Desulfosarcina ovata subsp. ovata: one gene and its partner. The protein of the gene in region 1 interacts with the protein of each later gene in a pairwise test. Links are inferred from orthologs where the notes say so. Each region holds a gene or a part of one and is shown on either strand. Other genes may lie near its edges. The genes, in order: GN112_RS21325 and GN112_RS18565.

Region 1 (3,205 bases):
AGGCGCCGACAGTGAATTGGGAAAAGGGTCGGCGTTCACCATTTATTTGCCGATCACCAAAAAGATCCACAAAGCCGGCCAACCGCGTGAGATAGCGGAACTGCCTTCGGGCACCGAACGAATTCTGTTTCTGGACGATGAAGCGTCAATTGCCAACCTTGGCTGCCAAATACTTTCAGGCATCGGCTATTCCGTGACCCAAAGGACAAGCAGTGTGGAGGCGTTGGCGCTTTTCCGGTCCAAGCCCAACGCGTTTGATCTGGTGATCACCGATATGACCATGCCGAACATGACCGGTGACAAACTGGCGGTTGAATTGATGAAAGTCCGATCTGACATTCCCATTATCCTGTGCACGGGTTACAGCAACCGAATTTCTGATCAAACGGCAAACGCATTAGGCATAAAGGCGTTGGTCCATAAGCCGATCGTCAAAGCCGACCTGTCGAAAATCGTCAGAAACGTATTGGATCGACACAATCGTTTCACACGACCGGGGGAAATCTTGAAAATGGAAGGGAGGGACACATGAAAACCATGGCGGGGGTTGCCTTTTTTCTGTTCGGTCTGCTGGCGGCAACGGCCTGGGCCGACCTGACCGGGCGCTGGACCTGTAACGACGGGGGGACCTATTACCTGCGCGAGCAGGCGGGGCAGCTCTACTGGTACGCCGAAGCCAAGGGCACCCCGCCGGCATGGGCCACCGTTTTCAGCGGACACATGGTTGACGGCGGCATCGAGGGACGCTGGATCAACGTTCCCAAGGGACGCGCGACCGGATCGGGGGAGCTGAAGCTGGTGATTGAAAAGGATGGCCAGCGGTTGCGGGCAGTGGAGCGGAGCGGCGGTTTCAAGGGGTCCCGGTGGACCCGGCTGGACAGCGCCGCCCATGCCAGCAGCCCTTTGACCCGGCTCAAACCGTCTGCCGGCGAAGACTGTATTCAATTCGATCCCGCCCGTACCGGCGTTCAGCAGGCGAGCGGCCGCTGGAAAATCACCGACGGGGCGCACTGGCTCTTTGATTTCGGTAATAATGCGGCCGCCGCCCGAAAGGCGCTCGACGTGATCCGGCACTACCGCATGGATCGTGCCTGCTTTGTCGGGCGCCCCCATACCGCCTTCACCTATATGCTGGCCAAAGGCGGCGTGCCGACAGGGGCCATGGCCGATGAAGATTGTGTGGCCTTCGATACCGGCACGCTGACCGTCAGCAAAATTCAGGGCCGCTGGAAGATCGTCTCCGGCCGGCGCTGGCTGTTCGATTTCGGGAACAACGAGAGCGAGGCGCGCGCGGCCCTGGCCATCATCCGGCGCTATCGCTTCAACCAGGCCTGTTACGTGGGACGCCCTAAGGCCGACTTTTCCTATCTGCGCCGCTAAAGGCGCATTGTGGCTCAGACGCTGCAGAAATTTAAAAAAAGAATTCGTGAACAGCGACGTGCCGATCCTTCAGAATCCGTCAATGGCCCGGTGGATCGCATCGGCTTCGAATCCGCGGCCGGCCAGATAGCGGTAGGCCTTCTGGCGCCGTTTCCAGGCATCGCTCTCCCGGTCGAGACGGGAGCGTCTTTTTTCCAGCAACCGCCGGGCTGTCCGCACCTGATCGTCCTCACCGCACCATTGGCCCGTCAACCGGTCGACGAGTCCTTCGTCCAGCCCTTTTTGCAGAAGGGTCTGTCGGATACGCAGGGGGCCATACCCCCGCCGGGCCAACTGGCCGGCCATGGCGCCGGCAACCCGATCATCGTTTAGATAGCCCAGATCACGGCAGCGCTTCAGGGCATGGTCGATGGCGCTGCGGGCGAATCCCTTTGCGCGCAGCTTGACGGATAGTTCCTGGCAGGTGTGATCCCGCCGGGCCAGGATGCGAAACGCACTTTCCATGGCGGCGGGTTCTGGAGTCCTGTTTTTCTGTGAACGATCGGCTGGCATGGCGTTGTTCCGTTGAAGCGGTTCCTGCGCCCCACACGCCCTTCCCGAAAAGAAGCACTTGACTGTTGGCGTTGGCTAACGTAGGCGTACGAAAAAGTCGGGGAAGGCGTGGCCATTTCACGGAAACGGCATTCAGCCGTCGAGCAGGCTGTGACCGGTCATCTGCTCCGGCTGCGGCAGCCCAATCAGGGCCAGCATCGTGGGCGCGATATCCCCCAGACGCCCCTCCCGCAAGCGGGCCGAGCGGTGCGCGTCGTCCACCAGCAGCAGGCGCACCGGATTGGTGGTGTGGGCCGTGAAGGGCTTGCCATCCGGCCCGGCCATCTTTTCCGAATTGCCATGATCGGCAGTGACCAGGGCCATCCCGCCCTGGGCCAGCAGCTTGTTCAGCACCGTTTCCAGGCAACGGTCCACGGTCTCGCAGGCCTTGACCGCGGCGGCCATCACCCCGCTGTGCCCCACCATGTCCATGTTGGCAAAATTGAGCACGATAAAATCGTATTTTCCCGAATCGAGCCGGGCCACGACTTCGTCGGCCACCTGGGGCGCGCTCATTTCCGGTTTCTGGTCATAGGTGGCCACCTCACGGGGGGAGGGAATCAGGCAGCGGTCCTCGTTTTCAAACGGGGTCTCCTCGCCGCCGTTGAAAAAATAGGTCACGTGGGCGTACTTCTCGGTTTCGGCAATGCGCAATTGATGCAGTCCCTGGCGGCTGATCACCTCCCCAAGGATATTCTCCAGGTGGACCGGGCCGAAGGCCATGGGCAGATCGAAGCTCTCGTCGTAAAGGGTCATGGTGGTATAACTGGCCAATCTGGGCGCCTTCCGGCGCGAAAACCCGTCAAAGCCCTCTTCGGTAAAGGCGCGGGTGATCTCCCGGGCACGGTCGGCGCGAAAATTGAAAAAGATGATGCCGTCGCCGTCGGCCACCGTGCCCACCGGCCGGCCGTCACCGTCGACCATTACCACCGGCTGGACAAATTCATCGGTTTCACCGCGCCCGTAGGCGGCCTTGACGGCATCCAGGGGATCGGTTTGCGGCCGGCCCTCGCCCTCGGTGTACAGCCGGTACGCCTTTTCCACGCGATCCCAGCGCTTGTCGCGATCCATGGCATAATAACGGCCGCAGACGGAGGCCACCTGGCCGCTGCCGATGGATTGGCATTGATCCAGCAGCTGTCCGAGGTAGCCGGCCCCGCTGTCCGGCGGGGTATCGCGGCCGTCGAGAATGGCATGCACATAGACCCGGTCCAGCCCCTTTTGACGGGCCAGC
Region 2 (3,270 bases), 650 kb from region 1 along the record:
GAAGCCGGGGTGGAGACATTGCTGTCACGCCTGGGGCTTTTCCGGGGTGACAAGTTTGTTCGCGAAGACGAAGAAGTGCTTCTGCACCCGGTGCGTTTGCGCGGCGAAAAAGGAGAAGTTGTTCTGGGCGGCGGCATGGCCACCCGCGTGATCGTGCATTTGGACGATGGCCGCCGTATGCCGCTGACGGATATGCGTACCGGTCAGCGTGGGCATATCGAGGGGACCACCTGTTCCGCCAATTTGACCGAGGCTTTGAATGTACTGGGGCTGAATGAAGATGAGGAAGTCGTCTATCTTCGCCAACTGCCAAGCATGGATTATACCGTCGCTGTCGGCAAGAGTGGTAGGGCCGTAAGCATCCAGGAAGGCATGGCCGCCAAAATTTGGGGACGCATCGGCGAGCGACGTCTGCAGTTTGTTTCCGCCGGCAAGGGGCAACCTTTTTTCGTGGAAAAGATCCTTGGTGGATTACGTTCGACAAAGGCCCTCGAAGAAAAGGGAATTGCAGTGGGGCACACCATTAACCTCGAAGCGGTTGCGCCGGCGCAAATTTTCAACATGGCCGTCCAGGAAGCTGTCGTAATCAGTACCGATGATGGTCTACACCTTCACTTACGGCCCGGACAGGCGGAGCGTATTCTGGTCGAACCCATGGAACCATAACTTCAGCCGCAACATGGATCACATGCACAGCAGGGACAAATGACCACTACAGCATTCAATATCAGGTGTGATTTCTCCCGCCTGAAGAAAAACGATTGACAGAAAGATATAATAAAGTTATAAGTATCTATCAAGTATAGGCTCCGTAAAGTACGGAGTGCTAAAGTCTTACGACGATCGGGCAATATCGCTCGCGATTGGCAGTGAAGGCGCGTGGAAACCGATGAAACGGTTCACCCATGCGCCTTTTTTTATCAACACAAGGAGAAGATCATTGAATTCGAATTTCCAAATCGCTTTGCGTCACAGTGCCGGAAACCTGCATGTCAACCTTTGGGGAGAGTTCAACGGGATGTGTGCCTGGGAATTGCTTAAGATTCTCAAACAAAACGGTGGCTCAGGGCGGGTGTTTGTCAATACCCAGGCGATCCGGCATGTGGCCGGTGATGGTGTCGATCTGTTTCGCACCCATATGGCCCACCGGCAGATTCCACAGGATTGGCTCTACTTCAAGGGGAAAAAGGGTTTTACAATCGCTCCCAGCGGCAGCCGGGTGCTGATCTGCCGCAAAGGAAGCGCACCCATCGCTGAACGACCCGGGACGTCGAAGAAAAGCATCAAGATAGTAAGAGCCTGTTTGAGAAGTCTGGATCAGGCTCGATAACAAGGCGGAAAGTGGGTCGAAAGCGGAGCATATAGGTAATATGTGAGCATTTTGAGACACTTTCTAACGCCGTTAGCGGGCCTTAGACGGATTTATCAAACAGGCTCTAAGAAAATTTAGTGCTGCCCCATTATCGACAAAAGGAGACCACAATGAAAAAGGCACTGATTATTTATGGCTCGACCACCGGTAACACAGAAGACATGGCCGGCATGGTCAAGGCGGAGTTTGAACAGGCGGATTTCGAAGTGGAAGTAAAAGAGGTGACCCAGGCGGCTGTTGCGGACCTGACCGCCGATCATGATCTGCTTCTGCTCGGGTGCCCGGCCTACGGTGACGATGAAATCGAGCTTCAGGAGGATTTCGCCGGGTTTTATGAGAAACTCAACGGTATCCAACTCAACGGAAAGCCTTTTGCCGTCTTTGCCCCCGGAGACAGCACCTACGAACATTTTTGCGGATCGGTGGATATGCTCGAAGATAAGATGAACGATCTTGGCGGCAAGATGGTAAACGACGGTCTTAAGATTGATGGCGACCCAACCGACGCCGAAGGAGAAATCGAAACCTGGGTCGAGTCGACTGCCGCTTCCGTCGGATAATTGTGGCATATGTTTGGAACCCTACAACGTCGCTTGATTCTTTAAGGCTCGCTATGGTTGGCAGTGGCCTTCTTGAATCGGTGACGTTGTAGGGTTTTGGGTTTGCCTGATTATTTTCAGTATAGCATTCAAGATAATGTTTTTGGGCTGCGTTATCGGTCGTCGCAGTATGACAATACGGCTTCCTCCCTCTGGCCTTGCCAAAAATATTATCTTAAATGCTATATGATGCTATTTTAGATCACGGTAACAAAACCACCAATCGTAACACTCATATTGATCCGAGCGTTTTTTGCTTCTTCATGACTTTGAGGCGGCGGAACGATCACTTTGTCCCCGATCAGTTTCGATCAAATGGTCACCATCCATTTGAAAAAAGCGTTGGCCATGACCGGCGGAAAAATATACGGGAAAGGCGGTGCCGCTGAAATTCTGGGGATGAAGCCGACCACCCTGCAAAGTAAGGCGATTGGCGGAAAAGAATATACCAGGCTGCGTAGGATTTTCATTCGTATTCAAGGCGGGCTTTTTTACGCATAGTGGGGCTATGTGTAGAAACGCCCAACGCAGAAGACGGATGAAAAGACAAGCAGGCGGGTATATTCTTTGACAGAAATCGCCTAAATTAAAAAAGTACGGCGTTCAGTAAAACGGGCCCCTTCGGTTGCCGGAAATGAAGGCCGTGCTCAAAGCGGTATTCCATTATCCCAAAAAAACAATCCCGTATTTTGAACTTGTGAGATGGACGGCATTGCTATTCCTTTGCGCCCACCCGGTAATTTTCAAGAGATGATTCATGTTGATGCCATAGCCCGAGACGGAGGGGCGAGAGAATCCCGGATTTCGACAGGTGCCGTTTCCACTCAAAACCCGGCAATAGGCGTGGTCGTAACAGAAAAGATTCTTACATGAGCCGCCCGCAAAGCCCCTGGCCTTGAGAAAGCCCTTTTCCCTTGCCGTAATTTCCAGCTGACCGACAATGAAATGGAGAAGCTGGCCGATTTCCCTGCGGCGGTCGGAATACATATTCCCCTCAGAACCCTCGATTTCAAGAACAAGCGCAAAGGGTGTTTTTTTGATATACCTTCGCAACCATTGCGGCCCTTCCACATGCGGCGGACATGTCGGAGAGAGCCCGTAGTTTGGGCATTTGGCTTCACGGCAGAGATTCGCCAAATAGTCTTCAACCAGAATGTCTCGGGCATCGACAACCGTTGCCGCACTACCCCCCAGGTGTATGGCCAAATCGATGAGTTCATCCAAGCGGCTTTTTAATGCAACCTGATTCGACTCATCCGTTTTTGGATCCGGTATCGCAATCAAAGGATCGGGATTGTA

What was found.
Region 2: the proteins of GN112_RS21325 (region 1) and GN112_RS18565 interact in binary tests that used the Escherichia coli proteins (3 or more experiments, as listed by UniProt). The link is inferred for Desulfosarcina ovata subsp. ovata from one-to-one orthologs.

Annotation. Positions count from the first base shown.
Region 1 is NZ_AP021879.1:4,838,753-4,841,957, forward strand. What follows is about bases 192-3,074. They hold GN112_RS21325 (regulatory protein RecX), read right to left. Parts: upstream 1,933-3,074; coding sequence 1,450-1,932; downstream 192-1,449. Other genes in these bases: GN112_RS21315 (ATP-binding response regulator), read left to right, coding at 192-532; GN112_RS21320 (hypothetical protein), read left to right, coding at 529-1,380; gpmI (2,3-bisphosphoglycerate-independent phosphoglycerate mutase), read right to left, coding at 2,065-3,074. In the rest of the region: more of GN112_RS21315, read left to right, coding at 1-191; more of gpmI, read right to left, coding at 3,075-3,205. UniProt on the Escherichia coli protein: Modulates RecA activity through direct physical interaction. Can inhibit both RecA recombinase and coprotease activities. May have a regulatory role during the SOS response. Inhibits DNA strand exchange in vitro.
Region 2 is NZ_AP021879.1:4,191,191-4,194,460, forward strand. The notes cover bases 260-3,207. They hold GN112_RS18565 (flavodoxin), read left to right. Parts: upstream 260-1,482; coding sequence 1,483-1,932; downstream 1,933-3,207. Other genes in these bases: GN112_RS18555 (FeoA family protein), read left to right, coding at 260-666; GN112_RS18560 (hypothetical protein), read left to right, coding at 941-1,330; GN112_RS18575 (hypothetical protein), read left to right, coding at 2,263-2,472; GN112_RS18580 (DUF2284 domain-containing protein), read right to left, coding at 2,635-3,207. Outside these bases: more of GN112_RS18555, read left to right, coding at 1-259; more of GN112_RS18580, read right to left, coding at 3,208-3,270. UniProt on the Escherichia coli protein: Low-potential electron donor to a number of redox enzymes. Involved in the reactivation of inactive cob(II)alamin in methionine synthase.